3 regions of the Acidovorax sp. LjRoot194 genome follow, and region 2 is predicted to be linked to each of the others. Evidence: predicted binding sites of a transcription regulator. Region 2 holds the regulator's gene; each other region holds the start of a gene.

Region 1 (9,491 bases), 1.6 Mb from region 2:
GGCCGATGTGGCCCATGCGCACGGCATTCCGCTGATCGTGGACAACACGGTGCCCAGCCCCTACCTGCTGCGCCCCATCGAGCATGGCGCCGACATCGTGGTGCACTCGCTCACCAAGTACCTGGGCGGCCACGGCAACAGCGTGGGCGGCGCCATCGTGGACAGCGGCAAGTTCCCATGGGCCGAACACAAGGCGCGCTTTCCGCGCCTGAACGAGCCCGACGTGAGCTACCACGGCGTGGTCTACACCGAGGCGCTGGGCCCCGCCGCCTTCATCGGCCGCGCGCGCGTGGTGCCGCTGCGCAATACCGGCGCGGCGCTGGCACCGCTCAATGCCTTCTTGATCCTGCAAGGCATCGAGACCCTGGCCCTGCGCATGGACCGCATCTGCGACAACACGCTGGCGCTGGCGAAGTACCTGCAAAGCCACCCCAAGGTGGAATGGGTGCGCTACGCGGGCCTGCCGGACCACCCGGACCACGCACTGGTGCAGCGGCAATCCGGCGGCAAGGCATCCGGCATCCTGAGCTTCGGGCTCAAGAGCGCCGATGCCGACCCACGGGCGGCCGGTGCGCGCTTTCTGGATGCGCTGCAACTCTTCACCCGCCTGGTGAACATCGGCGACGCGAAATCGTTGGCCACGCATCCTGCATCGACCACGCACCGCCAGCTCAACCCCGAAGAGCTGGCCAAGGCAGGCGTGAGCGAAAGCATGGTGCGCCTGTCGGTGGGCATCGAGCACATCGACGACCTGCAGGCGGACCTGGTGCAGGCACTCGACGCCGTCTGACCGTTCGACCGTTCGACCGCAGCGGATGCCAGTTGCGGGATACTGGCGGGATGGCCCCGCAGATCGCGGGGCGCCCTGACCCTCCATCGCCATGTTCCGCCTATCTACTCTTGCACCGCTCACCCTCGGCCTGCTGACTCTGGCCGGCTGCAGTTCCTCACTGTTCACCCCGCCCCGCGGAGCGGATGTGACCGAATCCCACGTCACCAGTTTCCGCCAGAAGGAGGACGAGCAACTGCTGCGGCAGCAGGTGTCGCCGCCGCTGGATACGCCTTTGACGCTGCTGGAGGCGCCGCTGCCGCGCTACCCGTCTTTCCTGCTGAACGACACCTCGCAAAAAGCGCGCGGCGACGTGACGGTGTCGTTCGAGGTCATGCCCAGCGGGCTGGTCGGTACCACGCGCGTAGTGTCGGGAACGGGCGAAGATGCTCTGCACAAGCCGGCGATCGATGCGGTGCGTCGCTGGAAGTTTGCGCCGCTGGTGCGCAACGGCGAGCCCGCCCGGCTGGTGCTGCAGCACACCTTCCGCATGGAACCCTGAGCGGGCCAGATGCCCCGGTAAAGCGACTCAAGCGTCACGCGCCAAGCGCAGCCCCGTGTACTGCCAACGCGCCGTGGCCGGGAAGAAGTTGCGGTAGGTGCTGCGCGCATGCCCGGCAGGTGTGGCGCACGAGCTGCCGCGCAGCACGTACTGATTGACCATGAACTTGCCGTTGTACTCGCCCACCGCGCCTTCGGCGGTGCGAAAGCCCGGGTACGCGGCGTAGCTCGATTGCGTCCATTGCCAGGCGCTGCCGAACAGTTGTTCCAGCGCTTGGCCATCGTGGCCTTCATCATCATGCCCGTCAGCCGCTACGGCTTGCGCAGCATGCTCCCACTCGGCTTCGGTGGGCAGGCGCGCGCCCACCCAGCGGGCGTAGGCATCGGCCTCGTAATACGACAGGTGCACCACCGGTAAGTCACCCCGCAGCGGCTGCAGTCCTTCCAGGGTGAACACATGCCAGACGCCACTGTCCAACTGCTGCCAGTACAGGGGGTGGTCAAGCCCCTGGGCCACGCGCCAATCCCAGCCTTCGGCCAGCCAGTGGGCGGGGTTGTCGTAGCCGCCGCCTTCGACAAAGGCCAGCCATTCCGCGTTGGTCACCAGCCGCGAGGCCAGCGCGTACGGCGCGAGATAAGTGCGGTGGCGCGGGCTTTCGTTGTCGAAGGCAAAACCGTCGCACCGGTGGCCGATGTCCACCAGCCCGCCGTCAAGCGTCAGCCACCCGAAGGGCTCGGTGGCAGGCACCAGGGCCAGGTCGCCCGCCGAATCGGCAGCGGTGCCGTACGCCGGCCATGTGGAATTGCACGACAGCAGGTGCTTGACGTCCGTTACCAGGAGCTCCTGGTGCTGCTGCTCGTGCTGCAGGCCCAGCTCGATCAACGAGCACAGCGCAGCGTCGTTCAGCACGGTGGGCAACAGGCGCGCCATGCGCTGGTCCACGTTGGCACGATAGGCCCGCACGGCATCGAGTGACGGCCGGGTGAGCAGGCCGCGCTGTGCACGCGGGTGCTTGGCGCCCACGCCGTTGTAGTAGGAATTGAAGAGCACGCGGAACGCGGGATCGAACGGTGCGAAGCCTGGCTCGTTCGGTTCCAGCACGAAGGTTTCAAAGAACCAAGTGGTGTGCGCCAGGTGCCACTTGGCCGGGCTGGCGTCGGGCATGGACTGCGCGCCGCAGTCTTCGGCCGACAGGGGCGCCACCAGAGCCACGGAGTGGTCCCGCACGGCGGCGTAGCGCGAGAGCAGCGCGGTCAACGGGGGGCACACATCCATGTTGGTCATAGTGAGTAAATCCTCAAGGGCGCGCATGCACCACGGCAAACCAGCCGCGGTCATCCGTCCAGGCCTGGGCCTGGGAGAACCCGGCGCGCGCCAGCATGTCGGTAAAAACGGGTAGGGGGTATTTGTAGCTGTTTTCGGTGTGGATGCGCTCGCCCTGGTCAAACCGGCGGGCACCGCCGGGCCAGCGCACTTGCGCGTCGGCCAGGGCTTCCAGGTGCATCTCGATGCGCGACTCTTCCTGGTTGAAGAACGCGCGGTGCTGCCACTGCTGCACGTCGAAGTCGCTGCCAATCAGGCGGTTCACATGCGTGAGCACGTTGCGGTTGAACGCGGCCGTGACGCCTGCTGCGTCGTCGTATGCGGCTTCGAGCACCTGCACGTCCTTGGGCAGGTCGATGCCGATGAGCAGGCCACCATCGTCGTCAATCAGCTCGCGCATGTGGGCCAGCAGCTCCAGGGCGTGCGGCGGATCGAAGTTGCCGATGGACGAGCCCGGGTAGAACACCAGCCGCCCCTTGCGCGGAATGTCTGCGGGCAGCACCACGCCCCGGGTCATGTCGCCGCCCACGGCGCGCGCATCCAGCCCCGGAAAGTCATCGCGCAGGCCCTGCACCGCGGCCTGCAGAAAGTCGGCCGATATGTCCACGCCCACAAAACAGGCCGGCTGCACCAGGCGGCACAGCGCGCGCGCCTTCTGGCAGTTGCCCGCGCCCAGCTCGATCAGCGTACGGCCCGGGCCCACGGCCCGGCCAATGCTGTCTGCGTGCTGCTGCATGAGCGCGGTTTCGGTGCGAGTGGGGTAGTACTCGGGCAACCGTGTGATCTCTTCGAAGAGCTCTGAGCCGTGCTGGTCGTAGAAGTACTTGGGGGAGATGCTGGCAGGGCGCTGGTTCAGACCGCGCGCAATGTCATCGGTAGCGTCATCGGAGGGGCTGGGCAAAGGCATGGATCTTGAAGCGTCTCGCGCGGCATGGCTTGCCACTGCTGGTGAAAGAGCGGAACCGCCGTAGAGCCTACAGTCTCCGAGCCGACCATCCCGCACGCAGGCTGGACCGTGAAAGGCAATATAACCCCACGACCGCCGGGACATTCTGCGGCGGCGGGATGATGCTGCGTGTAGGTCATTTCCCCGTTGCCTGCGGCGCAAAGGGCGCCCTCGCAGCCCTCACCGGCCTGCACGACACTGCGGCACTTTTTGCGCGTCGGGCGGCTCCTACCGCCGTGCGACCCACACGGAGCCGATCACTACCCGCAGCCGCCCCAGGCAGGAGCCCACGATGCCCGACATTGCCACTCCGAGTCTTTCGCCACTGCACCCTGCCTCCACCGCCCCCATCGCCACCACACGCCGCCAGTGGCTGCAGCAGGGCCTGCGGGGTGCTGCCCTGGTCGCCGCGCCGGCGCTGGTGCAGCCCGCAGCGGCCCAGGCCCGCACCATGCCCACGCCGCGCCAGACCGAAGGGCCCTACTACCCCGTGGACATCCCGGCCGACAGCGACGGCGACCTGCTGCGCAACGGGATGCTGCGCTATACCCAGGGTGAGGCTGTCTGGGTGGAAGGCCGGGTCACCGACACGCAGGGCGTGCCGCTGTCGGGCGGCACGGTCGAGATCTGGCAGTGCGATGCCGACGGCCACTACCACCACCCGGGCGACGGCGGCAAGGCGGCACCGGCCTTCCAGGGCTTTGGCCGCGTGGTGCTGGGGCGCGACGGGCGCTACCGCTTTCGCACCATACGGCCCGCGCCGTACACCGGCCGCACGCCGCACATCCACTTCAAGGTGCGGCTGCCAGGGCGCGAACTGCTGACCACGCAGATGTACGTGGCGGGCGACGCCGGCAATGCGCGCGACTACCTCTGGAGCCGTCTGGGCGAAAAGGAGCGTGCGGCGCTCACGGTCCGCTTCGCCCCCGCGGCCGACGGCGTGCGGGGAGAATTCCCGATCGTCGTGCAGACCTGATAGGGTCGAACGGCGACGGTGACATCACCAGCCATCGCCCCCACCCTCCATCCCCCCACCCTGCTCCGCATCCGCACCACACGCCCGCATGGATTCCGTCACCCAACTCGTTCTGGGCTCCTCTGTCGCCATCGCCACCCTGGGCCGCCGCACCGCCGTGTGGAAGGCCGCGCTGTGGGGCGGCATTGCCGGCACGCTGCCTGACCTCGATGCCTTCGTCAGCCACGGCGATGCCATCCTGAACATGGTGCTGCACCGCGCGGCAAGCCATGCCCTGTTCTACCTGACGCTGCTGTCGGTGCCGATGGCATGGCTGGTGTCGCGCCTGCACCGCGAAGCGGACCTGTTCACGCGCTGGTGGCTGGCCCTGTGGCTCGCCCTCATCACCCACCCGCTGCTGGACTGGATGACGGTGTACGGCACGCAGCTGCTGCGGCCCTTCACCGACACGCCGTATGCCGTGGGCAGCGTGTTCATCATCGACCCGCTGTACACCGTGCCGCTGCTGCTAGGCGTGGGGTTTGCGCTGAGCATGCGCCAGGGACGCGGCATCGCCTGGGCTCGGGCGGGGTTGGTGCTCAGCACGGCTTACCTGGCCTGGGGCGTGGCCGCGCAGCAGATCGTCACCCGCCAGGTGCTGGCGTCCGCGCCGGTGCCGCATCTCACGCCCGGGCAGTTGCTCGTCACGCCGGCACCTTTCAACACCGTGCTGTGGCGCGCCGTCGCCATGACGCCCACGCACTACTACGAAGGCTACTACTCGCTGCTGGATGGCGGCCGCCCCGTGCGGTGGACCGCCCACGAGCGGGGCGGGCATCTGTACACACGCTACCAAGACAACGCCTTGGTGGACCGCGTGGCCCGATTCAGCCACGGCTTCTTCAAAATGAGTGAAGACGCCGGGGGCGACGTCTTCATCACCGACCTGCGCATGGGCAACGAGCCCACCTACAGCTTTCACTTCAACCTGGGCACACCCGCAGAGATGGCGACAGGCCAACGCGCCGCCACGCTGCAGATGCAGCGCCCGGACCTGGCCACTGCTCTGCCCTGGCTGTGGAAGCGGATGTGGGGTGCCGAGGTGGTGCTTGCCGCGCCAGCGCCACCGCAAGGCCGCAAGCCGTAGCTGCGTAGCTGCGTTGCGGCGGCGTGGAGCCACTGACAAAGGACCGAGGCGCGCGCTGGCGCAGTGGGCTGGACTGCCGGTGCACACCCCATCGGCACCTTGCCCTGCAGCAAAGGCTTGGCATACGCTTGGCACCGCCACTTCCCCATCTTCATCCTTACTACCACCCAAGGACACCCATGCTCGAGCTGCGACCCAACTGCGAATGCTGCAACAAAGATTTGCCGCCCGACTCCACCGACGCCCGCATCTGCACCTTCGAATGCACCTTCTGCCGTGACTGCGCCGGCACGCGTCTCGACCACATCTGCCCCAACTGCGGCGGTGACCTGGTGCAGCGCCCGCGCAGGCCTGCGTCCAAGCTGGCCAAGTACCCGGCATCCACCGAACGCGTGCTCAAGCCGGTGGGCTGCGGACTGTTGGCCTGACACTCGCACGTTGGTGACGCTGGTGGAGATAGCCAGATCGGGACGCACGGTGTGCTGACCATGGCATGCAAGCCAGCCGTCAACCGCCACGCCCGATCAATGCCGGCGCTGCCCAGGCCAGCGCCACCGTGGGCCCGGCGTTGCCGGTCCACAGGAGGTGTCCCCCTCAGGGGCTGAGGCCTGCGGCTCCAAGCCTGCCTGCGCAGGCTTGGACAGGCCGAAGAGGCCGTGCCTCTGGCACTGCCACGCAGGCGCGCAGCGCCTCAGGGGGAGCCCCTAGAACCTCCAGCCCAGGCCCACGCCCACCAGCACCGGGTCGGCCTTGAAGGTGCCCAGCTTCGCGCCGCCGGCCGACACATCGGTCTTGATGAAGACTTTCTTCACATCGAAGTTGAGGTATAGATTCTTGGCCAGCGGAATGTCCACACCCACCTGCAGCGCGGGGCCGACGCTGTTGCGGTCAATGTCCACGCCCGCGGGCAGGCGCACGCCGGAAAAGCGCGTGTAGTTCACGCCCGCGCCCACATAGGGCTTGAAGCCGGGCGCGTTGAAGTGGTACTGCACCAGCAGCGTGGGCGGCAGGTGCTTGAGCGAGCCGATGGCGGTGCCACCGGCGCTAAGCGTGTGCTTTTGCGGCACGGTCAGGATCAGCTCGGCCGCGATGTTCTGGTTGAAGAAGTAGGTGACGTCGACTTCAGGAATCGTCTTGTCGTTGATGGCAAGGCCCAGGGGCGTGCTGTCCTTGTTGGCGCTGTCCAGGTGCACGGCACGGGCACGGACCATCCAGGGGCCTTCGGCCTGTTGCGCCATGGCAGCGCCAGAGGACAGGACACACAGGGCAACGACAGCCAGCAGGTTCTTTTTCATGTTCAGTTCACATCGGTTGGACGGGGACGACCCCCGTGCATCCATTGAACTGCTGCGGCCGCCCGCCGGTCTTGCCCTATCTCAAGGCCCGCTCACCCGCCCTTAGACATACATCAAGAAAGAACAAAGGCCTGCATCTGCAGGCCTTGCCACACTGCCAGGGGCGGCCCTGCACAGCACTCAATGCGCCGCCGACTTGCCCCGCACGCGCTTGACCAACGTCACCGCGGCCAGCACCAGCCCCCCGGCGATGATGCCGACCACGGCGTTGAGCAGGTTGGGCACCAGGACTGCCCACAGGCCACCCACCGGCCACTGTGCGGCGGCCGCGCCCGTTCCTTCGACGGCGTGGTGCAGGGCCGGCACGCCGTGCACCAGGATGCCACCGCCCACGAGGAACATGGCCGCCGTGCCGGCGATGGACAGGCCCTTCATCAGCCAGGGCGCTGCACGCAAAATGCCGTTGCCCACGGCCTGCGCCGCGCTGCTGGCCTTGCGGCTGAGCCACAGGCCCAGGTCATCCAGCTTGACGATGCCGGCCACCAAACCGTATACGCCGATGGTCATGATGACGGCGATGCCGGACAGCACGGCCACCTGCTGCGAGAACGGCGCGTTGGCTACCGTGCCCAGCGTGATGGCGATGATTTCTGCCGACAGGATGAAGTCGGTGCGCACGGCGCCTTTGACCTTGTCCTTCTCGAAAGCCACTAGGTCCACCGCCGGGTTGGCGTTGGCCTGGGCGTGGCTTTCGCGTTCGGCCGCGTCTTCATGGGGTGCGTGCAGCAGCTTGTGCGCCACCTTCTCAAACCCCTCGAAGCACAGGAAGGCGCCGCCGATCATCAGCAACGGGGTCACGGCCCAGGGCGCAAACGCGCTGATGAGCAGCGCTGCGGGCACCAGGATGACCTTGTTGATCATCGACCCCTTGGCCACGGCCCAGACCACGGGAATCTCGCGCTCGGCCCGCACGCCGGTGACCTGCTGGGCGTTGAGCGCCAGGTCGTCCCCCAGCACCCCGGCCGTCTTCTGCGCGGCCACCTTGGTCATGACCGACACGTCGTCGGCCATGGCCGCGCTCTTCTTGGCTGCGACCTTGGTCATCAGCGCCACATCGTCGAGGATGGTGGCGATATCGTCGAGCAGGGCCAGCAAGCTGCCAGAGGCCATGGGGAATCCTTGAAGAAAATGGTTGTGGATGAGGTTGTCCAGCGGGTCGCACGGCGCCGTGGTGCCCGCCAAAACGGCCTCGGGCGCGGGCTTGCCGCACCGCCGCTGTGGGCTGCACTATAGCAACGCGGCGGCGGCCACCGCGGCGCCGCCAGCCATGCAGTCCCAGAGCCCGCCGGGCGCAAGGCTGGCGCCGCCCGGCGGCCACGCCGCGGCAAGGCGCATACTGGCTGCTTCACCCACCCACTCGAGGGGGTCCCTGCAAGCCAGCGCTTGGACGGGCTTCGCGCCCCGCCATGCCAGGCTATCTCACCAAGCAGGAAGACATCGCCATCGCCGGCGTTGCCGACCTGATCATCCGTTCGCTGCTGGACAAGCAGCAATTCAGCGACCCCGACGGTGCCGCCGAAGCCCTGGGCATCTCATCGGCCGCCTGGCCGCTGTTCGGCCTGCTGTGGCCTTCGGGTGCGCAGCTGGCGCAACGCATGGCCAGCCGGCCTTTGCAGACCGGAGAGCGCGTGCTGGAGATCGGCTGCGGCCTTGGCCTGGCCAGCCTGGTGTGCCACCGCCGCGGCGTGGACGTCACCGCCAGCGACTGCCATCCGATGGCCCAGCAGTTCCTGCAGGAGAACACGCGCCTCAACGGCCTGTCGCCCCTGCGGTACCGCACCGGGCACTGGGGTGCGGACCACCACAAACACAACCACGGCCATGCCCAGGCGGGTGCGGTGCAGGGCCATTTCGACCTGATCATGGGCAGCGACGTGCTGTACGAACGCGATGCGCGCGCATCGCTCGCGGCCTTTCTGGACCGCCATGCCGGCAGCGGCGCGCAGATCTGGATCGTGGACCCGAACCGGGGCAATCGATCCACCTTCCACAAGCAGATGGCCGTGCACCGGTTCGAAGTGGTCGAAGAGCGGCTGGACCACCCTGCGCTGGATACCGCGCCCGCCTACAAGGGGCGGCTGCTGATGTACCAGCGTCCGGTGGTGGACTGAAGACGGCTGAAGCTACCCGCAGGCCGCTTCTAGCGGCGCGATGCTGTGGGCCCGGACTCTGCCCGATCAGCAGGCCAAGGGCCCGGCGTCAAGTCAGGTGAACCAGGCTCCTGCCGGCTGGAATGCACCAGCCAGCGTCGCTGGCACCCGCCAAGCCTGAGCCCTCACCCAGCCCTTATCCCACCCACTTGCGCGCATTGCGCCAGATGCGCATCCAGGGGCTCAGCTCGCTGCGGTCGCCGCTGGTCCAGCTCATCTGCACGTTGCGGAACACGCGCTCGGGGTGCGGCATGATGGCCGTGAAGCGGCCGTCCGCCGTGGTC
Region 2 (9,491 bases):
GACAAGATGCACTCTATCAAGGCGATCGAGCTGCACTTCTGGATGGCCACCATCGGCATCGTGCTGTACATCGCCGCGATGTGGATCGCCGGTGTGATGCAGGGCCTGATGTGGCGCGCCATCAACCCTGACGGCACGCTCACCTACACCTTTGTCGAGAGCGTCAAGGCGACCTATCCGTTCTACGTGATCCGCGTGGCCGGTGGCCTGCTGTACCTGGGCGGCATGGTGGTGATGGCCTGGAACGTCTGGATGACCGCCATCTCGGGCCGTTCGGTCAAGGTGACCATTCCTGCCGTGACTGCGGCGCACGCCTGAGCCGAAGGAGTCCATTCATGTCCAACAACAACACCAACCCTTCGACCGGCTTCTCCCACGAGAAGATCGAGACCAACAACTTCCTGATGATCGTGCTGATCCTGCTCGTGATCGCCATTGGCGGCCTGGTGGAGATCGTGCCGCTGTTCTTCCAGAAGTCCACCACCGAGGCCGTCAAGGGCGTGGAGCCCTATACCGCCACGCAACTGGTGGGGCGCGACATCTACATCCGCGAGGGTTGCTACAACTGCCACTCGCAGATGATCCGCCCCTTCCGCGCCGAGACGCTGCGCTACGGCCACTACTCGGTGGCGGGCGAGTTCGTGTACGACCACCCCTTCCAGTGGGGCAGCAAGCGCACCGGCCCCGACCTGCACCGCGTGGGCGGCAAGTACAGCGACGAATGGCACCGCATCCACCTGAACAACCCGCGCGACGTGGTGCCCGAGTCGAACATGCCTGCCTACCCCTGGCTGGAAAAGAACGCTGTGGACCCCGCCGGCGTGGCGCCCCGCATGAAGGCCCTGCGCACCGTGGGCGTGCCCTATACCGACGAGCAGATCCAGGCCGCGGCCGAAGACGTCAAGGGCAAGACCGAGCTGGAGGCCCTCATCGCCTACCTGCAGGTCATGGGCCGCGCGCTGAAGTAAGCAACACAGAACCCTTTAGGAGATCCGCCATGGACATCACCACCATGCGCATCGTCGCCACCCTGGCATCGATGGTTTGCTTCATCGGTATCTGGGTCTGGGCGTACATGGGCCGCAACAAGTCCCGGTTCGACGAGGCCGCACAGCTGCCGTTCGAACAAGATTGACCTTCACCAGAACGAGAACACCCCATGAGTGACTTCACCAGCAATTTCTGGTCGGTCTTTGTGACCACGCTGACCCTGGTCGGCATCGTTGCCTGCGGCATCCTGCTGTGGATGGCGGGCCGCAAGAAGGTCGTGGCCACCGCCGACAACACCACCGGCCACGTCTGGGACGAGGACCTGGTCGAGATGAACAACCCCCTGCCGCGCTGGTGGGTGTGGCTGTTCGTCATCACCATCGTGTTCGGCCTGGCGTACCTGGCGGCCTACCCGGGTCTGGGCAGCTTCAACGGCAAGCTCAACTGGACGCAGAAGGGCGAGTACGAGGCCGAGATGGCCAAGGCCAAGGCCGCGCTCGACCCGCTGTACGCCCGCTTTGCATCCATGAAGCCCGAGGACGTGGCCAAGGACCCGCAGGCCCAGGCCATCGGCGAGCGCCTGTTCATGAACAACTGCGCCCAGTGCCACGGCTCCGACGCACGCGGCAGCAAGGGCTTTCCGAACCTGGCCGATGCCGACTGGCTGCACGGCGGCACGCCCGAGAAGATCCGCGAGACCATCACGCAGGGCCGCATCGGCACCATGCCCCCGATGGCCGCCGCCGTGGGCACGCCCGAGGACGTGCGCAACCTGTCGCACTACGTGCTGAGCCTGTCGGGCAGCCCGCACGACTCGCTGCGTGCATCGCTGGGCAAGTCCAAGTTCGGTGCCTGCGCGGCCTGCCACGGCATGGATGGCAAGGGCAACCAGGCCCTGGGTGCGCCCAACCTGACCGATGACATCTGGCTGCACGGCTGGGGCGAAGCCGCCATCACCGCCATGATCAACAACGGCAAGACCAACCAGATGCCTGCGCAGGCGGACAAGCTGACCGAAGCGCAGATCGGCGTGCTGTCGGCCTACGTGTGGAGCCTCTCGGGCAAGCAGGTGGCGGCGGCCAGGTAGGCCCGGGCACCTGACCACGCCGGGCGGCGCGACAGCCAGCGCCGCCCTGCGGTCCGCACCGCGCATCCCTCCCGCCAGCCAGGGCCTCACCGTTTCAAAAGCCAGCACCACGAGCCACACCATGAAGCCACCCAGCGGGCCTGCCCGCAAGGTCATCCCCATCGCGGCGGTCGCGGCCGATGCGTCGTCGTCCCAGGGCGAGATCGTCTCGCTGTACGAGGCGCAAAAGAAGATCTACCCCCGCTCCATCAGCGGCGTGTTCGCGCGCTGGCGCTGGGCCATGGTGTTCCTCACGCAGCTCGTGTTCTACGGGCTGCCATGGTTCGAGTGGGGGCAGCGCCAGATGGTGCTGTTCGACCTGGGTGCGCGGCGCTTTTACATCTTCGGCCTGGTGCTGTACCCGCAGGACTTCATCTACCTCACGGGCCTGCTCATCATCTCGGCGATGTCGCTGTTCCTGTTCACCGCAGTGGCGGGGCGGCTGTGGTGCGGCTTTGCGTGCCCGCAGACGGTCTACACCGAGATGTTCATGTGGATCGAGCACAGGATCGAGGGGGACCGCAGCGCGCGGCTGCGGCTGGACAAGGGGCCGTGGACGGCAGAGAAGGCGGTGAAGAAGTCGCTCAAGCAGCTGGCGTGGATGTCGGTGGCGCTGTGGACGGGTTTTACCTTCGTGGGCTACTTCGTGCCCATCCGCACGCTGGGCAGCGAGCTGCTGGCCTTCTCGGGCGGGTGGCAGATGTTCTGGGTGCTGTTCTACGGCTTTGCCACCTACGGCAACGCGGGCTACATGCGCGAGCAGGTCTGCAAGTACATGTGCCCCTATGCGCGCTTTCAGAGCGCGATGTTCGACAAGGACACGCTGGTGGTGAGCTACGACCCCGAGCGGGGCGAGCAGCGCGGCCCGCGCAAGAAGGGCATCGACTACAAGGCCCAGGACCTGGGCGACTGCATCGACTGCTCGCTGTGCGTGCAGGTGTGTCCGGTGGGTATCGACATCCGCAACGGGCTGCAGTACGAGTGCATCGGCTGCGGGCTGTGCGTGGACGCTTGCAACACCGTGATGGACAAGATGCAGTACCCGCGCGGGCTCATCCGCTACTCCACGCAAAACGGCGTGGCCAACCGGTGGAGCCAGTCGCAGATGCTGCGCCGGGTGCTGCGCCCCCGCGTGCTGATCTACACCGCGATCCTGGCAGCGCTGTGTCTTGCCATGCTGGCCAGCCTGGTCACGCGCACGCCGCTGAAGGTGGACGTGGTGCGCGACCGTGCAGCCCTGTCACGCATCGTGGCCGGGGGCAAGCTCGAGAACATCTACCGCCTGCAGATCATGAATGCGACCGAGGGGCCGCAGCGCTACCGCATCGCCGCCCGCGGGCTGACCGCGCTCGAAGTGGCCTCGGAGGCCGAGGTGGACATCGGTGCCGCGGAGTCCCGCTGGGTGGCGGTGCGGCTGCAGATTCCGTACGGATCGGCCGCGCCGGGCTCGCACGCGGTGCAGTTCGACGTGCAGGCGGTGGACCGAGCCGCCCATGTGACCGAGAAATCCGTTTTCCTGGTGCCGCGCTGAGGCGCTGCACCGCCCGAGAAGATTTGCAAGGAGTACTGACATGCCATCGAATCCCGCCATCGGCCGCAACGGCCCAGCCATCTCTGCCAGTTCCACAGGTCCGGGCGCCGCGCCCGCCGCCGCCCCGTGGTGGAAGTTCGGCCACGTCTGGCTGGTCATCGCCGGGCCCGCCATCGTGATCGTGGCCGGCTTCGTCACGCTGTGGCTGGCCATCTCGCGCCCCGACCCGGTGGTGGCGGAGGACTACTACCGCCAGGGCATCGAGATCAACAAGGCGCTGGAAAACCCCGCCAAGAGCCTGGCGCCTGCCGTGAAGGGCCGCAACCACGCCGCCACGCCGGTGCAGGACCAGCCGCGTTGAGTCGCCCACCGGCTGACCGGCTGCGAAGACGAGAACAACAACACCGGCGAGCACCGGCGGCCCCTGCGGTACCGCCGTGCCCGTTCGCCCCGCGAAGGAGACTGCAAGTATGTGGACGCAACGCCTGATGTGGATTGCCTGGCCCGCCTTTTTGATGGCCGGCGTGATGGAGATGCTGGTCTTTGCCCTGGTCGATCCGCACGACCTGCACTGGTTCGGCCAGCCCCTGGCACTGTCGCGCGAGGGGGTCTATACCCTCGCGTTCTTCGCGTTCTGGGCCGTCACGATGGCATCGAGCGCGCTGACCACGCTGCTGGCGATGTCGCCGTTCGAGCTGAACCGCTGTCCCGTGCCGCCGGGGGAGCGCCCTGACGATTGCCGCAAGACGTCGTGCTCCTGATGTGCCGAGGTGTGCGGAGACTGCGGGTGGTGAAAACGGCGTTTTGAAAACGACAGCGCCGGCTCGAGGCCGGCGCCGAAGTCCTGGCCTGTGGTGGTGCTCAGTGGCAGGCTTGCTGGCTGTTCACGATGCGCTTGAGCGCGTCGGTATCGAGGATGCGCACATGGCGCTGCTTGACCTCGACGATGCCTTCTTCGACGAACTTGGAGAACGTGCGGCTCACGGTCTCGAGCTTGAGGCCCAGGTAGCTGCCGATCTCTTCGCGCGTCATGCGCAGCACCAGCTCGGACTGCGAGAAGCCCCGTGCGTGCAGGCGCTGCACCAGGTTCAGCAGGAATGCGGCCAGCCGCTCTTCGGCGCGCATGCTGCCCAACAGCAGCATCACGCCATGCTCGCGCACGATCTCGCGGCTCATGATCTTGTGCACATGGTGCTGCAGCGCCGTGACCTCGCGCGAGAGTTCTTCGATGCGGTCGAACGGCATCACGCAGACTTCGGCGTCTTCCAGCGCCACGGCATCGCAGGTGTGCTGGTCGTTCACGATGCCGTCGAGGCCGATGATCTCCCCGGCCATCTGGAAACCGGTGACCTGGTCGCGGCCGTCTTCGGTCGCCACGCAGGTCTTGAAGAAGCCGGTGCGGATGGCGTACAGCGAGGTGAAGGTCTCGCCGTTGCGGAACAGCGTGGTGCCGCGCTTGACCTTGCGGCGGGTGGCCACGACCTCGTCGATGCGCTGCAACTGCTCATCGCTCAGGCCGACAGGCATGCACAGCTCCCGCAGATTGCAGTTGGAGCAGGCGACTTTCATGGTGAGCGGGTTCATAGGTACAGCAGGTTGGGGTTCGGGCGTTTCACCCCGTGGTGGCGAGGCTTCGCTGCGGACCGGGGGTGGGCGACTGACATGCATCAAATTGTCGCTGGTCGGCTGGTGGCATCACTTGACGTAGATCAAGGACGTGAGGAACAGCTTACGGCACAGTGGCAGCGTACGCAAGGATGCTTCCAATGACTGCTGTTTCGCCCGAGCTGCTGCGCCGCTTCGATGTGCCAGGGCCCCGCTATACCTCCTACCCCACGGCCGACCGCTTCGTCGAGGCTTTCGGGCAGGACGACTACGTGCTTGCGCTGGAGCAGCGCCGCGCAGGCACCGGGGCCAAGGCGCTGCCGCTGTCCCTGTACGTGCACATTCCGTTTTGCGAATCGCTGTGCTACTACTGTGCGTGCAACAAGATCATCACCAAGCACCATGACCGCGCCGATGTCTATCTGCGCTACCTGAGCCGCGAGATCGACCTGCACACCGCACACTGCGGCACCGGGCAGGTGGTGAGCCAGCTGCACCTGGGCGGGGGCTCGCCCACGTTCCTGTCCGACGACGGCCTGCGCGAGCTCATGGCCATGCTCAAGCGCAGCTTCACGCTGGCGCCGGGCGGCGAGTATTCGATCGAGGTGGACCCGCGCACGGTGGATGCCAGGCGCCTGGCGGTGCTGGCCGAGCTGGGCTTCAACCGGCTGAGCTTCGGCGTGCAGGACTTCGACCCCGAGGTGCAGAAGGCCGTGCACCGCATCCAGCCCGCGGAGCAGGTGTTCTCGCTGGTCGAATCGGCCCGCGCGCTGGGCTTCGAGTCGATCAACGTCGACCTCATCTACGGCCTGCCGCGCCAGACGCCCGAGTCGTTCGACCGCACGCTGGCCCAGGTGGTGCAACTGCGGCCCGACCGCATTGCGCTGTATGCCTACGCACACCTGCCCGAGCGCTTCAAGCCGCAGCGCCGCATCGTCCCCGCCGAGCTGCCCATGGGCGGCGCCAAGGTGTCGATGCTGTCACGCTCGCTCGATGCCTTCATGGCCACAGGCTACGTGTACGTGGGCATGGACCACTTCGCGCTGCCCGACGACGCGCTGGCCGTGGCCAAGCGCCAGGGCCGGCTGCACCGCAACTTCCAGGGCTACAGCACCCAGCCCGACTGCGACCTGATTGGCCTCGGGGTATCCGCCATCGGCCGTGTGGGCGCGACGTACAGCCAGAACGCGAAGACGCTGGACGAGTACTACGACTTCCTGGACCAGGGCCGGCTGCCGGTGGTGCGCGGCCTGGCGCTGACCCGCGACGACCTGGTGCGCCGCGCCGTCATCATGGCGCTGATGTGCCAGGGCGAGCTGCTGTTCGAGCCGCTGGAGCAGGCGTGGCTCATCGACTTTCGGCGCTACTTCGCGGCCGAGATCGAGCGGCTGGAGGAGATGGCCGGCCAGGGGCTGGTGCAGATCCGCCCCGATGGCATCGCAGTGACTGCCATGGGCTGGTTCTTCGTGCGCGGCATCGCGATGGTGTTCGACCGCTATCTGCAGGCAGACCGCAACCGGGCGCGGTTCTCGCGCATCATCTGATGCCCGGCCGCACCGCCCGGGCCCACTGGGTGCCTTCAGGCGCTTGCCCACCATGCTGCTCACGGTAGCTTCGACCGCCCTGCTCATGGGCCTTGCCGGCGGGTCCCACTGCCTGGCCATGTGCTCTGCGCCTTGCGGGGCGCTGGTGGGGCAGGGGGGCGGCTCTGCAGCGGGTGCCGTGGCGCAGCCGGTGCGGTGGTTGCCGCGCGGTGGCGTGGTGCAGCGCACGGCGGCGTTTCACGCGGGCCGGCTGGCGGGCTATGCCCTGGCAGGCGCCCTCGCGGCCCTGGCCATGGACAGCCTGGCATGGCTGACCCAGCACACCATGGCGCTGCGCCCCGCCTGGACCCTGGCGCATGTGGCGGTGATGGCCTGGGGCCTGATGCTCATGGTGCAGGCACGCCAGCCGCAGTGGGTGGAGCAGGCGGGCCGGGCGGTGTGGGCGCGTGTGCGCCCGCTGGTCCAGGCCCCGGGGGGCGTGCTGCTGGCGGGTTTCCTGTGGGCGCTGATGCCCTGCGGGCTGCTGTATTCGGCCTTGCTGGTGGCCGCGCTCAGTGGCGGTCCGGTGCAAGGGGCGCTGGCCATGGCGCTTTTTGGCGTGGGCAGCGGCCTCTGGCTGGCCGCCGGCCCCTGGGCGTGGGGCCGGCTCCGGGCGCGGCTCCATACCTGGCGAGCCAATGGGGGCACGCGGGTGGCCGGCGGCCTGCTCTGCGCGGTGGCCGGCTGGGCGCTCTGGATGGACCTGGTCTACAAGCCGTCGCTCTGGTGCCGGTAGCCGGGCACCGCCCAAGGAGCGCGCGGCGCCGGTTTGTCACGCACTGGGCACGCACTGGGCACACACTGGTCACCATCGGATACGCCCTCCGACTCAGGGCAATCACCCGGTGACAGGACCTGCGGCATGAAGTGTTGCCCTGTCGCCTCTGTGCAGCAGCAACGGATTGATCACTCAGGGTTAGGGCGATAATCTATGTAACTATCGGTGGCATTCAAGTCCCCATGTTTCGCGCGCCCTGAAGTGAACTCTTCCATCCTCATCGACATCAGCCAACTGCGGGTCGGCATGTACATCCAGCTCGATGTGGGCTGGATGCATCACCCGTTCCCGGTCAGCAGCTTTCGCGTGGCGTCGATGGAGCAGATCGCCACCTTGCGCGAGCTCGGCCTGACCGAGGTGCGCTACGTTCCCAAAAAGAGCGACCCCGACCAGCGCGAGCTGGTGCCTGCGGCCTGGCGGGTGCCTGAAATGCCTGCACCACCCAGCGGTGCCGATGCGGCCGGCAATGCCCCTGCGGCCGACCCTGATGCACCGCGTCGCCGCGCGCTGCTGGAGGCGCAAAACCGCGCACTGGCTGTCTGCGACCAGCGCTTTGGTGAGGCCACCCGGCAGTACCAGGCCATGGAGCGTGTGGTGTCCGAACACCCCGACCAGGCGCGCACCAAGGGCGATGCCCTGGTGTCGGGCTGCGTGTCCGAGCTGCTGGAAAACGGCGACTCGGTGATCCGGCTGCTGTCCGAGGGCGTGGGCGAGCGCAATGCCCTGCACCCCATCAACGTCATGGTCATCTCGTTGCTGCTGGGCCGCGCCCTGGGCATGAAGAGCGTGGAGCTGCACGACCTGGGCGTCGCGGCGCTGATCCATGACATGGGCAAGCTCAAGCTGCCGCCCAACCTGCGGCAGGTCACGCCGTCGATGATCCCGATGGAACGCTCGCGCTACGAGACCCATGTGGGGGAGTCGGTGGCATTCGCCATGCGCATGGGCTTTCCGGACACGGTGCTCACCGCCGTGGCGCGGCACCATGAAATGGTCGACGGCAGCGGGTTCCCGCTGCGCCTGTCGGGCCCGGACCTCGGGCGCGCCAGCCAGGTGCTGGCCCTGGTCAACCGCTACGACCGCATGTGCAACCCCGCCAACGGCGTGGATGCACTCACGCCGCACGAGGCGCTGTCGGTCATCTTCGCGCAGCTCAAGTCCAAGTTCGACTCCGTCGTGCTGGGGGCCTTCATCCGCATGATGGGCGTGTACCCGCCGGGGTCCATCGTGCAGCTGGTCAACGACCGGTATGCCATCGTCGCGTCGGTCAACTCGTCGCGCCCGCTGCGGCCCAAGGTCATCGTGCACGACTCGCGCATCCCCAAGGAAGAAGCGCCGATCCTGGACCTGGAAACCGTGCCGGAGCTGGGCATTCGCCGCAGCCTCAAGCCGGCGCAGTTGCCGCGCGACGCGCTGGACTACCTGTCGCCACGCCAGCGCATCTGCTACTTTTTTGAGCGAGCGGTCAACCCCGGCCCCGAAGAGGCCGGCGCGTGACGGTCGTGCAATCCCACGGCTGGCTCGATGGCTTGCAGGAGGCCGTGTGGCTGGTCGATGAATCCAGCCTGCTGATACTGCGGGCCAACGCTGCCGCTGAACGGCTGGCCGGTGCGCCCGTGGCGGCCATGGTGGGCACCTCGGTGCTCGGCCTGGCGTCCACGCCGCAGGACGTCGCTTTCTGGGGCGAGCCTGCCGATGTGGTGGCCGACGGCATCCATTCGCACACCAGCCTGCTGCGGGCCGACGGCAGCCTGGTGCCGGTGGACCGCCAGGTCAGCCGCGTGCCCAATGGCCCGGCCGGCGACACCATCTTCATGGTGACCATGCTGGACCGCAGCATCCAGGCCGCCACCGAGCGCGAGCTGGAGACCCTGCTGT
Region 3 (9,491 bases), 3.8 Mb from region 2:
GAGCCGCGTGCCGCCGGGCAGGCCGATACTGCCGAAGACCTGTCGCCCTGGGCGGGCTTCCTGCCCGTGGGCATCGGCCTGCTGCTGTCGGCGCCGCTGGTGGTACCCATGTTGGGAGACCTTTTCGGCCAGCAGTGGATGCTGCCCGCCTGGGTGCAGTTCGCGCTGGCCACGCCGGTGCAGTTCATTCTGGGCGCACGCTTCTACAAGGCCGGCTGGCATGCGCTGAAGGCGCTGGCGGGCAACATGGACCTGCTGGTGGCGCTGGGCACGAGCGCGGGTTGGGGGCTGTCGGTGTGGCTGTGGCTCACTGCGCCCGCGGGCCACCCGGGGCAACCCGGGCATGTGCCGCACCTGTACTTCGAGGCCTCGGCCGTGGTGATCACGCTGGTGTTGCTGGGCAAGTGGCTGGAGGCCCGTGCCAAGCGCCAGACCACGGCGGCCATCCGTGCGCTGCACGCGCTCAGGCCCGAGGTGGTGCACCTGTTGACCCAGGCCGGCGAGGCGGATGTGCCCGTGGCCGAGGTGATGGTGGGCGACCGCCTGGTGGTGCGCCCGGGCGAGCGCATCCCGGTGGACGGCACGGTGCACGAGGGCCACACGCAGGTCGATGAATCCATGCTCACCGGCGAACCGCTGCCCGTGGCGCGCGATGTGGGCGCGGGCCTGACAGGCGGCTCCATCAACGGCGACGGCCGCATCGTGATGGCGGTCACCGCCGTGGGCGCCGAGACGGTGCTGGCCCACATCATCCGCCTGGTGGAAGACGCGCAGGCCGCCAAGGCGCCCATCCAGCGCTTGGTGGACGAGGTCTCGGCCATCTTCGTGCCGGTGGTGCTGGGCGTGGCGCTGCTCACCCTGCTGGGCTGGCTGTGGGCCGGCGCGGGCGGGGAGGTGGCGCTGATCCACGCCGTGGCGGTGCTGGTGATCGCCTGCCCCTGCGCGCTGGGCCTGGCCACGCCCGCGGCCATCATGGCGGGCACCGGCGTGGCGGCGAAGCACGGCATCCTCATCAAGGATGCGCAGGCGCTTGAGCTGGCGCACAAGGTGGACACGGTGGCCTTCGACAAGACCGGCACGCTCACCGTGGGGCAGCCGCGCCTCACCGCGTTCGAGGTGGTGGCGGGGCAGGACGAAAGCGTTGTCCTGGCGGCCGTGGCCGCGGTGCAAAGCGGCAGCGAGCACCCGCTGGCCCGCGCCGTGGTGGCCGCTGCCCGGGCGCGCGACCTGCCCATGGCGCAGCCCGATGCCGTGCGCGCCGTGCCCGGCCGCGGCACGGAGGGTGAGGTGCAGGGGGCGAGCTACCTGGTGGGCAGCCTGCGCTGGATGCAGGAGCTGGGCATTGACCTGGGTCCGCTGGCCGCGCGCGCCCAGGCATTGCAGGCCGAAGGCGCCAGCGTGTCGGCCGTGGCCCAGCGCAGTACACAGGGCGCAGAAGGCACACACGGAGCAGGGGGCCTGGTGCTGCGCGCCGTGATGGCCTTTGGCGACGAACCCAAGCCCGGCGCGCGGGAAGCGCTGGCGCAACTGAAGGCGCGGGGCATCCGCACCGTGATGATCTCGGGCGACAACCGGGGCGCGGCCGAAGCCATGGCCCGGCGGCTGGGCCTAGACCCCGCGGCGGGTGAGGTGATGGCCGAGGTGTTGCCGGGGGACAAGGCGGCGCAGGTCGTGGCTTTGCAGGCGGGCGGCAAGACAGTGGCTATGGTGGGAGATGGTGTGAACGACGCACCGGCGTTGGCCGCAGCCGATGTGGGCATGGCCATGGGCAACGGCACCGATGTGGCCATGCATGCAGCCGGCATCACCCTGATGCGCGGAGACCCCCGGCTGGTGGCGGCGGCGCTGGACATATCGCACCGCACGGTGATGAAGATCCGCCAGAACCTGTTCTGGGCCTTTGCTTACAACGTGGCCGGTATCCCCCTGGCGGCGCTGGGTTATCTGAGCCCGGTGGTCGCCGGCGCGGCCATGGCCTTGAGCTCGGTCAGTGTGATGGCGAATGCCCTCTTACTGAAGCGGTGGCGCATGTGATAAATACGTACAGCACGGTCATCGATGTCTGGCAAACTGCAACTTTTTGTTGCAGAGCAGCGCGGGGGCGCGGCTCGCGGCTTCTCCATACCGATACAAGGACGACACATCATGAATCTCTTTTCGTTCATGCGGCAGTTCACCATCCGAATGCGCATGCTGGGGGCCATTGCGGTGGTCCTGGGCCTGCTGGGCCTGCTCGGTGGCGCAGGCATGCTGGGCATGTTCCGCATCCACGACATGAGCCAGGACTTCGTGGACAACTCGTTCGCCAAGGTGGGCTACATGGCCGAGTTGCGCGGCGAGATGGGGGCCATCCGCCAGCACGAAAAGGACATGATCATCGGCTATGAAAAGACCGAGGCCGTGAAGGCCGCGCACGCCAAGTGGCTGGCCAGCCAGGAGAAGGCCAAGAAGATCGCCGCGAAGTTCCTGGAAGGCGAGGAAGACGCGGACAACGTGGTGGTGCGCAAGGTCATCGCCAAGCTGGACAGCTACCGCGATCTCTTCGGGCACGTGGCCCGCCAGCTCGAAGCCAGCGGCTACGACACCGCCACCATCGCCAACCGAATGAGCGGCAAGGCCGTGGCCGAGTTCGACCAGGCCGACACGCTCGTGAGCGAGCTCGACACCGTGCTGCGCGCCGATGTGGACACGGCCATTGCGCAGCAGGCGCGCGTATCGAGCGAGACCAAGTGGCTCTTCGTGCTGGCGGTGCTCATCACCGTGGTGGTGGTGGTGCCGACCACGCTCATGAACATGAACTCCATCTGCAACCCGCTCGAAGAAGCCCGCCGCATGGCGCAGGCGATTGCGGGCGGCGACCTGTCGCAGAAGATCGAGGCCGAAGGCAAGGACGAAGTGGCCGACCTGCAGCGCGCACTGCGCGAGATGCAGCAGGGCCTGGGGTCGCTGGTGGCGCAGGTGCGTGATGCCAGCGGCAACATCGCCACGGCCAGCCAGGAGATCGCCACGGGCAACCAGGACCTGTCGCAGCGCACCGAGCAGACCGCCAGCAATGCACAGGAGGCCGTGTCCTCGCTGTCGCAGCTCACGTCCACCGTGCAGCAGACGGCGTCGTCCTCGCAGATGGCCAACCAGCTCGCCGCATCGGCATCGAACACCGCCACGCACGGCGGCTCGGTGGTGCAGCAGGCGGTCTCCAGCATGCAGGAAATCTCGGCGTCCAGCCGCAAGATCGGCGACATCATCGGCCTGATCGACTCCATCGCCTTCCAGACCAACATCCTGGCGCTGAACGCCGCGGTGGAGGCCGCCCGTGCGGGCGAGCAGGGCCGGGGCTTTGCGGTGGTGGCCAGCGAGGTGCGCAGCCTGGCCCAGCGCAGCGCGGCCGCGGCCAGCGACATCAAGGGCCTGATCAACAACAGCGTGGCGGCCGTGGACGGCGGCGTGCGCCATGTGGAAGGCGCGGGCACGGCCATGAAGGAGATCGTCGCCAGCGTGCAGCGCGTGGGCGACATCATCGGCGAGATCACCGCGGCGGCGTCCGAACAGTCGGCCGGCATCGGCCAGGTCAACCAGTCGGTGGGCGAGATCGACCGCATGACGCAGCAGAACGCGGCGCTGGTGGAACAGTCCGCCGCCGCTGCCGAGTCGCTGCGCGAGCAGGCCGCGCGCCTGTCGCAGGTGGTGCAGCAGTTCCGCCTGGCCGATTCGATGGGGCACGGTGCGGGGCACCATGGAGCCCACCATGCGCCTGTGGCGGCTCCGGCGCAGCAGCGGCAGGCGCTGGCCGGCGGTGCATCGGGCCGGGCACTGCTCACCCGTTGATATAGCGCGCTGACGCCGCCCGCGCCACGGGCACACAGGCCCTGCAGGCTTTCTTAGCTTGCAGGGCTTTTTTCATGGGCGGGCCGCACCAGCGCTTTCGTTCTGGCTTCGGCCTCGGCTGCCGAGCCGGTGGCGTGGCTGGTTGCGGAGTGTTTGACCTGCGTCATGCGCCGCGGCGCGGCTGCATGCCATTCTCGGGCTGTTGTTGTGTTGTCCACCCGGGAGAGTTGCCATGCCGTCCATCAGCCTGCGCACCATTCGCGAAGAGCATGCGTCGCTGGCGGCGGTGCTGCATTCACTGCGCCTGTTGCTCGACCAGGGGCCGGGCGACGCACCCGCCGCGTTCTTCGACGTGATGCGCGCGATGCTGTTCTACATCGACGAGTTTCCCGAGCGCCAGCACCACCCCAAGGAATCGCAATGGCTGTTCCCCAAGGTGGCCGAACGCTCGCCCGATGCCGCTGCCGCCATTGCACAACTGGAGCGTGAACACGCAGGGGGCGAGGCAGCGGTGCGCGAACTGCAGCACCTGCTGCTGGGTTGGGAGCTGATGGGCGAGTCGCGCCGCGAGGTGTTTGCACAGGCGCTGCGCAGGTATATCGGCTTTTACCTGGAGCACATGCGGCTGGAGGAGGCCGTGGTGCTGCCGGCCGCGCAGAAGTGTCTGGAGGAGGCCGACTGGGCCGCCATCGACGCCGCGTTTGCAGGCAATGCCAACCCGCTGGCGCACGGCCCGGCGCGGGACCCGTCGTATGACCGCCTGTTCACCCGCATCGTGATGCGGGCGCCGAGCCCGATCGGGCTGGGTTGAGCGAGCGGTGGGCACAGGGCGAGCGCAGTGCCCAGACGTTCACAGCCTTCCGTGTCTGGAGTGTGGGCTGTGTCTACAACCTTGACCGTCGATCTCCCCCACACCGTTCACGCTGAGCTGGTCGAAGCGCGGCGCAAGGCTTCGACAAGCTCAGCCCGAACGGTGGGGGATGGGCCAGCTTGCGGAACGATCCGAAGGTTGGGATTGATCGGACGGTGTCACGCTCAAGCAGCCAGCGCAGGGTAGTCCGTGTACCCCTCCGCACCGCCGCCGTACAGCGTGGCGCGGTTCACCTCGTTCAGCGGCGCGTCCTTTTGCAGGCGCTGCACCAGGTCCGGGTTGGCGATGAACGGGCGGCCGAAGGCCACGATGTCCGCGCCGTTCGCCAGCGCCGTTTCGGCCAGGGCCTTGTCGTAGGCGTTGTTCACCATCCACGCGCCCTGGCCGCCGGCTGTGCGGTATGCGGCCTTGAGCGCGGTGTAGTCGAAGGGGCGGTCCGGAATGTCGCGCGGGCCGCCCGTGGCGCCTTCGATCACGTGGATGTACGACAGGCCCAGCGGGCCCAGCTGGCGCACCACGTAGTCGAACAACGGCTGCGGGTCGGCGTCCACCACGTCGTTGGCGGGCGTGACGGGCGACAGGCGGATGCCGGTGCGGCCGGCGCCGATCTCTGCGGTGATGGCGTTGACCACTTCGAGCAGCAGGCGGGCGCGGTTCTCGATGCTGCCGCCGTACGCGTCGGTGCGCTGGTTGGCACCGGTCTTGAGGAACTGGTCGATCAGGTAGCCGTTGGCGGCGTGCACTTCCACACCGTCAAAGCCCGCGTCGATGGCGGCACGCGCGGCGCGGCGGTAGTCATCGACGATGCCGGGCAGCTCGGACAGCTCCAGCGCGCGGGGCACCGATGTTTCGGTGAAGGTGGGCACGCCGTCCTTGATCAGCACGGTCTTGGTCTTGGCCTGGATGGCCGACGGTGCGACGGGTGCGGCGTTGCCGGGCTGCAGGTCGGTGTGCGAGACGCGGCCCACGTGCCACAACTGCACCACGATCTTGCCGCCCGCGGCATGCACGGACTCGGTGACCTTCTTCCAGCCCGCGATCTGATCGGGCGCGTACAGGCCCGGTACGTCGGCATAGCCCTGGCCCTGGTGCGAGATGGCGGTGGCCTCGGAAATGATCAGACCGGCGCTGGCGCGCTGCGTGTAGTAGGTGGCCACGAGGTCAGTGGGCACGGCATTGGGCGAGCGGTTGCGCGTGAGCGGCGCCATGGCGACGCGGTTGGCCAGTTGCAGGTCACCGGCTTGGACGGGGTCGGACAGGAATGGCATGGGATGAAAACTTCCAGATAAAGCGTTGGTTGAAAACGTCGGCAGGGGCCATCGGTCGAAGGCCGAAGGTTAATGCTGCAGCGCAAAACGTGCAGCGCACTGGCGTCAACAAGGGCTCTGGTTTTGTGCTATTGGTCCCAGCGGCCCCGCTGCGGGCCGTGGCGCTGCCCGGCCAGCGCGCGAAAGGCGGCTGCGGCAAAATTGCACGCCATGCCCTCCCACCCTGCACCGCCCGGCGCGGTCCGGCCCTTGGCCACGTTGCCTGCCACGTTGCCCGCGCTGTGGCTGGCGGTGGCGCTCTCCATGGGCGCTGCGGTGTCGCTGGGCATCACACGCTTTGCGTATGCGCTGTTGCTGCCCCCCATGCGCGAGGACCTGGGCTGGACCTACACGCTGGCCGGGGCCATGAACACGGTGAATGCGCTGGGCTACCTGCTGGGCGCGCTGGCCACACCGTGGCTGCTGCAGCGCGTGGCGCCGGGCAAGGTGCTGGTGGCGGGCGCCGTGCTGGCGTCAGTGTTCATGGGGCTCAGCGGCTTTTTTGTGGATGCGGTGCCGCTGCTGGTGCAGCGCCTGCTGGCCGGTGGGGCCAGCGCGCTGGTGTTCATTGCCGGTGGTTTGCTGGCGGCGCGCCTGGGTGCGCATGCGACGGGGCGCGAAGGGCTGCTGCTGGGGCTGTACTACGGCGGCACGGGCTGGGGCATCAGCCTGTCGGCGCTGCTGGTGCCTGCAGTGCTGGCGGCCGCGCCCGGGCCGCATGCCTGGACGTGGGCCTGGTGGGCGCTGGCCGTTGCCTGCGCCGGTGCCACCGCGGTGTTGCTGTGGCCCGCGCGCCGCCTGCAGGCCCTGGCCGCACCGGCAGCGCCTGCCACGCCGTTCAACCTGCAACATCCGCCCGCCCGGGTGAGCTGGCGGGCCCTGGGGCCTGCGCTGCTGGGCTACGGCCTGTTTGGCGTGGGCTACATCGGCTACATGACCTTTGTGGTGGCGCTGCTGCGCGAGCAGGGCGCCAGCGGCACCGCGGTGACCTGGTTCTATGCGCTGCTGGGGCTGGCCGTGCTGCTGTCCTCGCGCATCTGGGCGGGCCTGCTGGACCGCAGCCGGGGCGGGCAGGCGCTGGCGCTGCTCAACGGCCTGCTGGGCGTGGCCACGGTGCTGCCGGCGCTCACGTCCGCGTGGCCGGTGGTGCTGGGATCGGGCTTGCTGTTCGGCGGGGTGTTCCTGTCGGTGGTCGCATCCACCACGGCGCTGGTGCGCCACAACCTGCCCCAGGTGCTGTGGGCCAGCGGCATCAGCGCGTTCACCATCGTGTTCGCGGCCGGGCAGATCGTCGGGCCCACGGTGGTCGGCTGGATCGCCGACGGCCCGGGCGGCCTGGCGCGCGGGCTGGTGTTCTCGGCCTGTGCGCTCTGGGCGGGGGCGCTGGTGGCGTCGCGGCAAAGGCCGCTGGCGGGGTCTGGCGCAGGCGGCTGACCGGGGGTGTGGGGCGAGCAGGACCCTGCACAGATGCCGCGCTGGCGGTTAGTTGGTTTTCGCATATCCAAGTGCGAAACCAGTGCAAGCCGCCAACGGCCCGCTGCCTAGAATTTTTCTCTCATGCCATGGGCGGACCCGCGCCGCACCGTGGCCGCATCCGACGCATCCCGAGAGGACATTCCCCCCATGGCAACGACAACACGCAGAAAAAGCATCCAGGCCGCGGCCTTGCTGGTAGGCACGGTATTGGGCTTCAGTGCCCTGGCGCAGACCCGCGAGGTGGTCATCGGCTACCAGGACATGGTCGTGCCGTGGCGCCATGCACAGGAAACGCGCGAGGTCGAAAAGCGCACGGGCTACAAGGTCACCTACCGCAAGCTGGGCAGCGGCGCCGAGGTGGTGCGCGCGCTGGCCTCCGGCGCCATCCACATCGGCGAGGCGGGCTCGTCGCCCTTCGCATCGGCCATCTCGCAGGGCGTGCCCATCGAGGTTTTCTGGGTGCTGGACAACATCAACGATGCCGAGGCCCTGGTGGCGCGCAACGGCTCGGGCGTGAACACGCTGGCGGACCTGAAGGGCAAGAAGATCGGCCTGCCCTTTGTGTCGACCACGCACTTCCACGCGCTGGTGGCGCTGCAGGACGCGGGCGTGGACCCCAAGAGCGTGCAGATCGTGAACCTGCGCCCGCCCGAGATCTTGGCGGCCTGGGGGCGCGGCGACATCGACGCGACCTTTGTGTGGGACCCGGTGCTGGCCAAGGCCAAGACCAACGGCAAGGTGATCATCACGTCGGGCCAGATCGCGGCCAAGACCGGCAAGGCGACGTTCGACGGCCTGGCCGTGACCAAGGCCTTTGCCAAGGAGCATGACGGCTTCCTCGCGCAGTTCGTGCAGGTGCTGGCCGATGCCGACAAGGCCTACACCGGCCACAAGGCTGCCTGGACCGCCGAGTCGGCCGAGGTCAAGTCCGTCGCCAAGTGGAGCGGGGCCGAGGCGCCCACCGTGCCGGCCAGCCTGGCGCTGTACGCCTTTGTGCCGCCCGCCGAGCAGGCATCGAACCAGTGGCTGGGTGGCGGCAAGGACTCGGGCGTGGCCAAGTCGCTGGCGGCTACCGCGGCCTTTTTGAAGGAGCAGGGCACCATCCAGAACGTGCTGCCCGACTACTCCGTCGGCGTGAACCCCGCCTGGGTGCGGCGTGCCAAGTAGCCACGGCGATGGCGCAGAACAAGGCCTGCAGATACGGGGCCTGAACGTGCGCTATGCCGGTGCGCGACATGCGTCGCCGGTGCTTGCGCTGCAGGACGTGGACCTTGACATCGCGCGCGGCGAACTCGTGGTGGCGTTGGGCGCATCGGGCTGCGGCAAGACCACGCTGCTCAACTGCATCGCGGGCTTTACCGAGGCGTCGTCCGGCAGCATCACGCTGAACGGCCGCGCGGTGACCGGGCCTGGCGCGGAGCGCGGCGTGGTGTTCCAGAAGCATGCGCTGATGCCCTGGCTCAACGTGGTCGACAACGTGGCACTCGGCCTGCGCCTGCGCGGTGTGCCGCGCGCAGAGCGGCGTCGATTGGCTATCGAGAAGCTGGCCCTGGTGGGCCTGGAGGCCTTTGCCGACGCGCCCGTGTGGCAGCTGTCGGGCGGCATGCAGCAGCGCGTGGGCATTGCCCGCGCCCTGGCCAGCGACCCCGACGTGCTGCTCATGGACGAGCCGCTGGGCGCGCTCGACGCGTTCACCCGCGAGTCGCTGCAGGAGCTGGTGCTGCAGCTGTGGCAGCGCACGGGCAAGACGATTTTCTTCATCACCCACGATGTGGAGGAGGCGCTGTTCCTGGCCTCGCGCCTCATCGTGATGACACCGCGCCCCGGCCGCATCGCGCAGCAGCATGCGCTGGCGTTCAACACCGAATACCTGGGTGGCCGGGCTGCGCGCGCCGTGAAGTCGGACGCGCAGTTCATCGCCTGGCGCGAACGCGTGCTGGACTGGATCGCGCCCGGCGTGGTGGCAAATGCGGAGCCTGCGCATGCCTGATGCCATGAGCCAGATCCTGGTG

Evidence for each region. Region 2 encodes FNR, which switches genes on or off when oxygen is low (the NO sensors DNR and NnrR bind a similar motif). Its sites were predicted from a motif close to TTGATNNNNATCAA; they were not measured.
Region 1: the regulator FNR is predicted to act here: its motif matches at 7,101-7,114, upstream of ACSQ3N_RS10530 (OmpW/AlkL family protein).
Region 3: the regulator FNR is predicted to act here: its motif matches at 3,979-3,992, upstream of ACSQ3N_RS00395 (hemerythrin domain-containing protein).

What each region holds. Positions count from the first base shown of each region.
Region 1 is NZ_CAXUQB020000001.1:2,336,894-2,346,384, reverse strand. It holds gene ACSQ3N_RS10565 (O-acetylhomoserine aminocarboxypropyltransferase/cysteine synthase family protein) at 1-790, shown strand, start outside; gene ACSQ3N_RS10560 (energy transducer TonB) at 882-1,331, shown strand; gene egtB (ergothioneine biosynthesis protein EgtB) at 1,359-2,615, opposite strand; gene egtD (L-histidine N(alpha)-methyltransferase) at 2,629-3,561, opposite strand; gene ACSQ3N_RS10545 (protocatechuate 3,4-dioxygenase) at 3,893-4,576, shown strand; gene ACSQ3N_RS10540 (metal-dependent hydrolase) at 4,665-5,702, shown strand; gene ACSQ3N_RS10535 (DUF1272 domain-containing protein) at 5,882-6,130, shown strand; gene ACSQ3N_RS10530 (OmpW/AlkL family protein) at 6,407-6,997, opposite strand; gene ACSQ3N_RS10525 (DUF808 domain-containing protein) at 7,178-8,167, opposite strand; gene ACSQ3N_RS10520 (class I SAM-dependent methyltransferase) at 8,464-9,168, shown strand; gene purL (phosphoribosylformylglycinamidine synthase) at 9,344-9,491, opposite strand, start outside.
Region 2 is NZ_CAXUQB020000001.1:3,915,351-3,924,841, reverse strand. It holds gene ccoN (cytochrome-c oxidase, cbb3-type subunit I) at 1-318, shown strand, start outside; gene ccoO (cytochrome-c oxidase, cbb3-type subunit II) at 336-968, shown strand; gene ACSQ3N_RS17775 (CcoQ/FixQ family Cbb3-type cytochrome c oxidase assembly chaperone) at 998-1,135, shown strand; gene ccoP (cytochrome-c oxidase, cbb3-type subunit III) at 1,160-2,077, shown strand; gene ccoG (cytochrome c oxidase accessory protein CcoG) at 2,199-3,647, shown strand; gene ACSQ3N_RS17760 (FixH family protein) at 3,688-4,008, shown strand; gene ACSQ3N_RS17755 (hypothetical protein) at 4,118-4,408, shown strand; gene fnr (fumarate/nitrate reduction transcriptional regulator Fnr) at 4,509-5,231, opposite strand; gene hemN (oxygen-independent coproporphyrinogen III oxidase) at 5,414-6,796, shown strand; gene ACSQ3N_RS17740 (sulfite exporter TauE/SafE family protein) at 6,849-7,571, shown strand; gene ACSQ3N_RS17735 (HD-GYP domain-containing protein) at 7,815-9,110, shown strand; gene ACSQ3N_RS17730 (EAL domain-containing protein) at 9,107-9,491, shown strand, end outside.
Region 3 is NZ_CAXUQB020000001.1:85,112-94,602, forward strand. It holds gene ACSQ3N_RS00385 (heavy metal translocating P-type ATPase) at 1-2,034, shown strand, start outside; gene ACSQ3N_RS00390 (methyl-accepting chemotaxis protein) at 2,146-3,825, shown strand; gene ACSQ3N_RS00395 (hemerythrin domain-containing protein) at 4,058-4,636, shown strand; gene ACSQ3N_RS00400 (alkene reductase) at 4,861-5,964, opposite strand; gene ACSQ3N_RS00405 (YbfB/YjiJ family MFS transporter) at 6,175-7,437, shown strand; gene tauA (taurine ABC transporter substrate-binding protein) at 7,627-8,646, shown strand; gene ACSQ3N_RS00415 (taurine ABC transporter ATP-binding protein) at 8,636-9,469, shown strand; gene ACSQ3N_RS00420 (ABC transporter permease subunit) at 9,462-9,491, shown strand, end outside.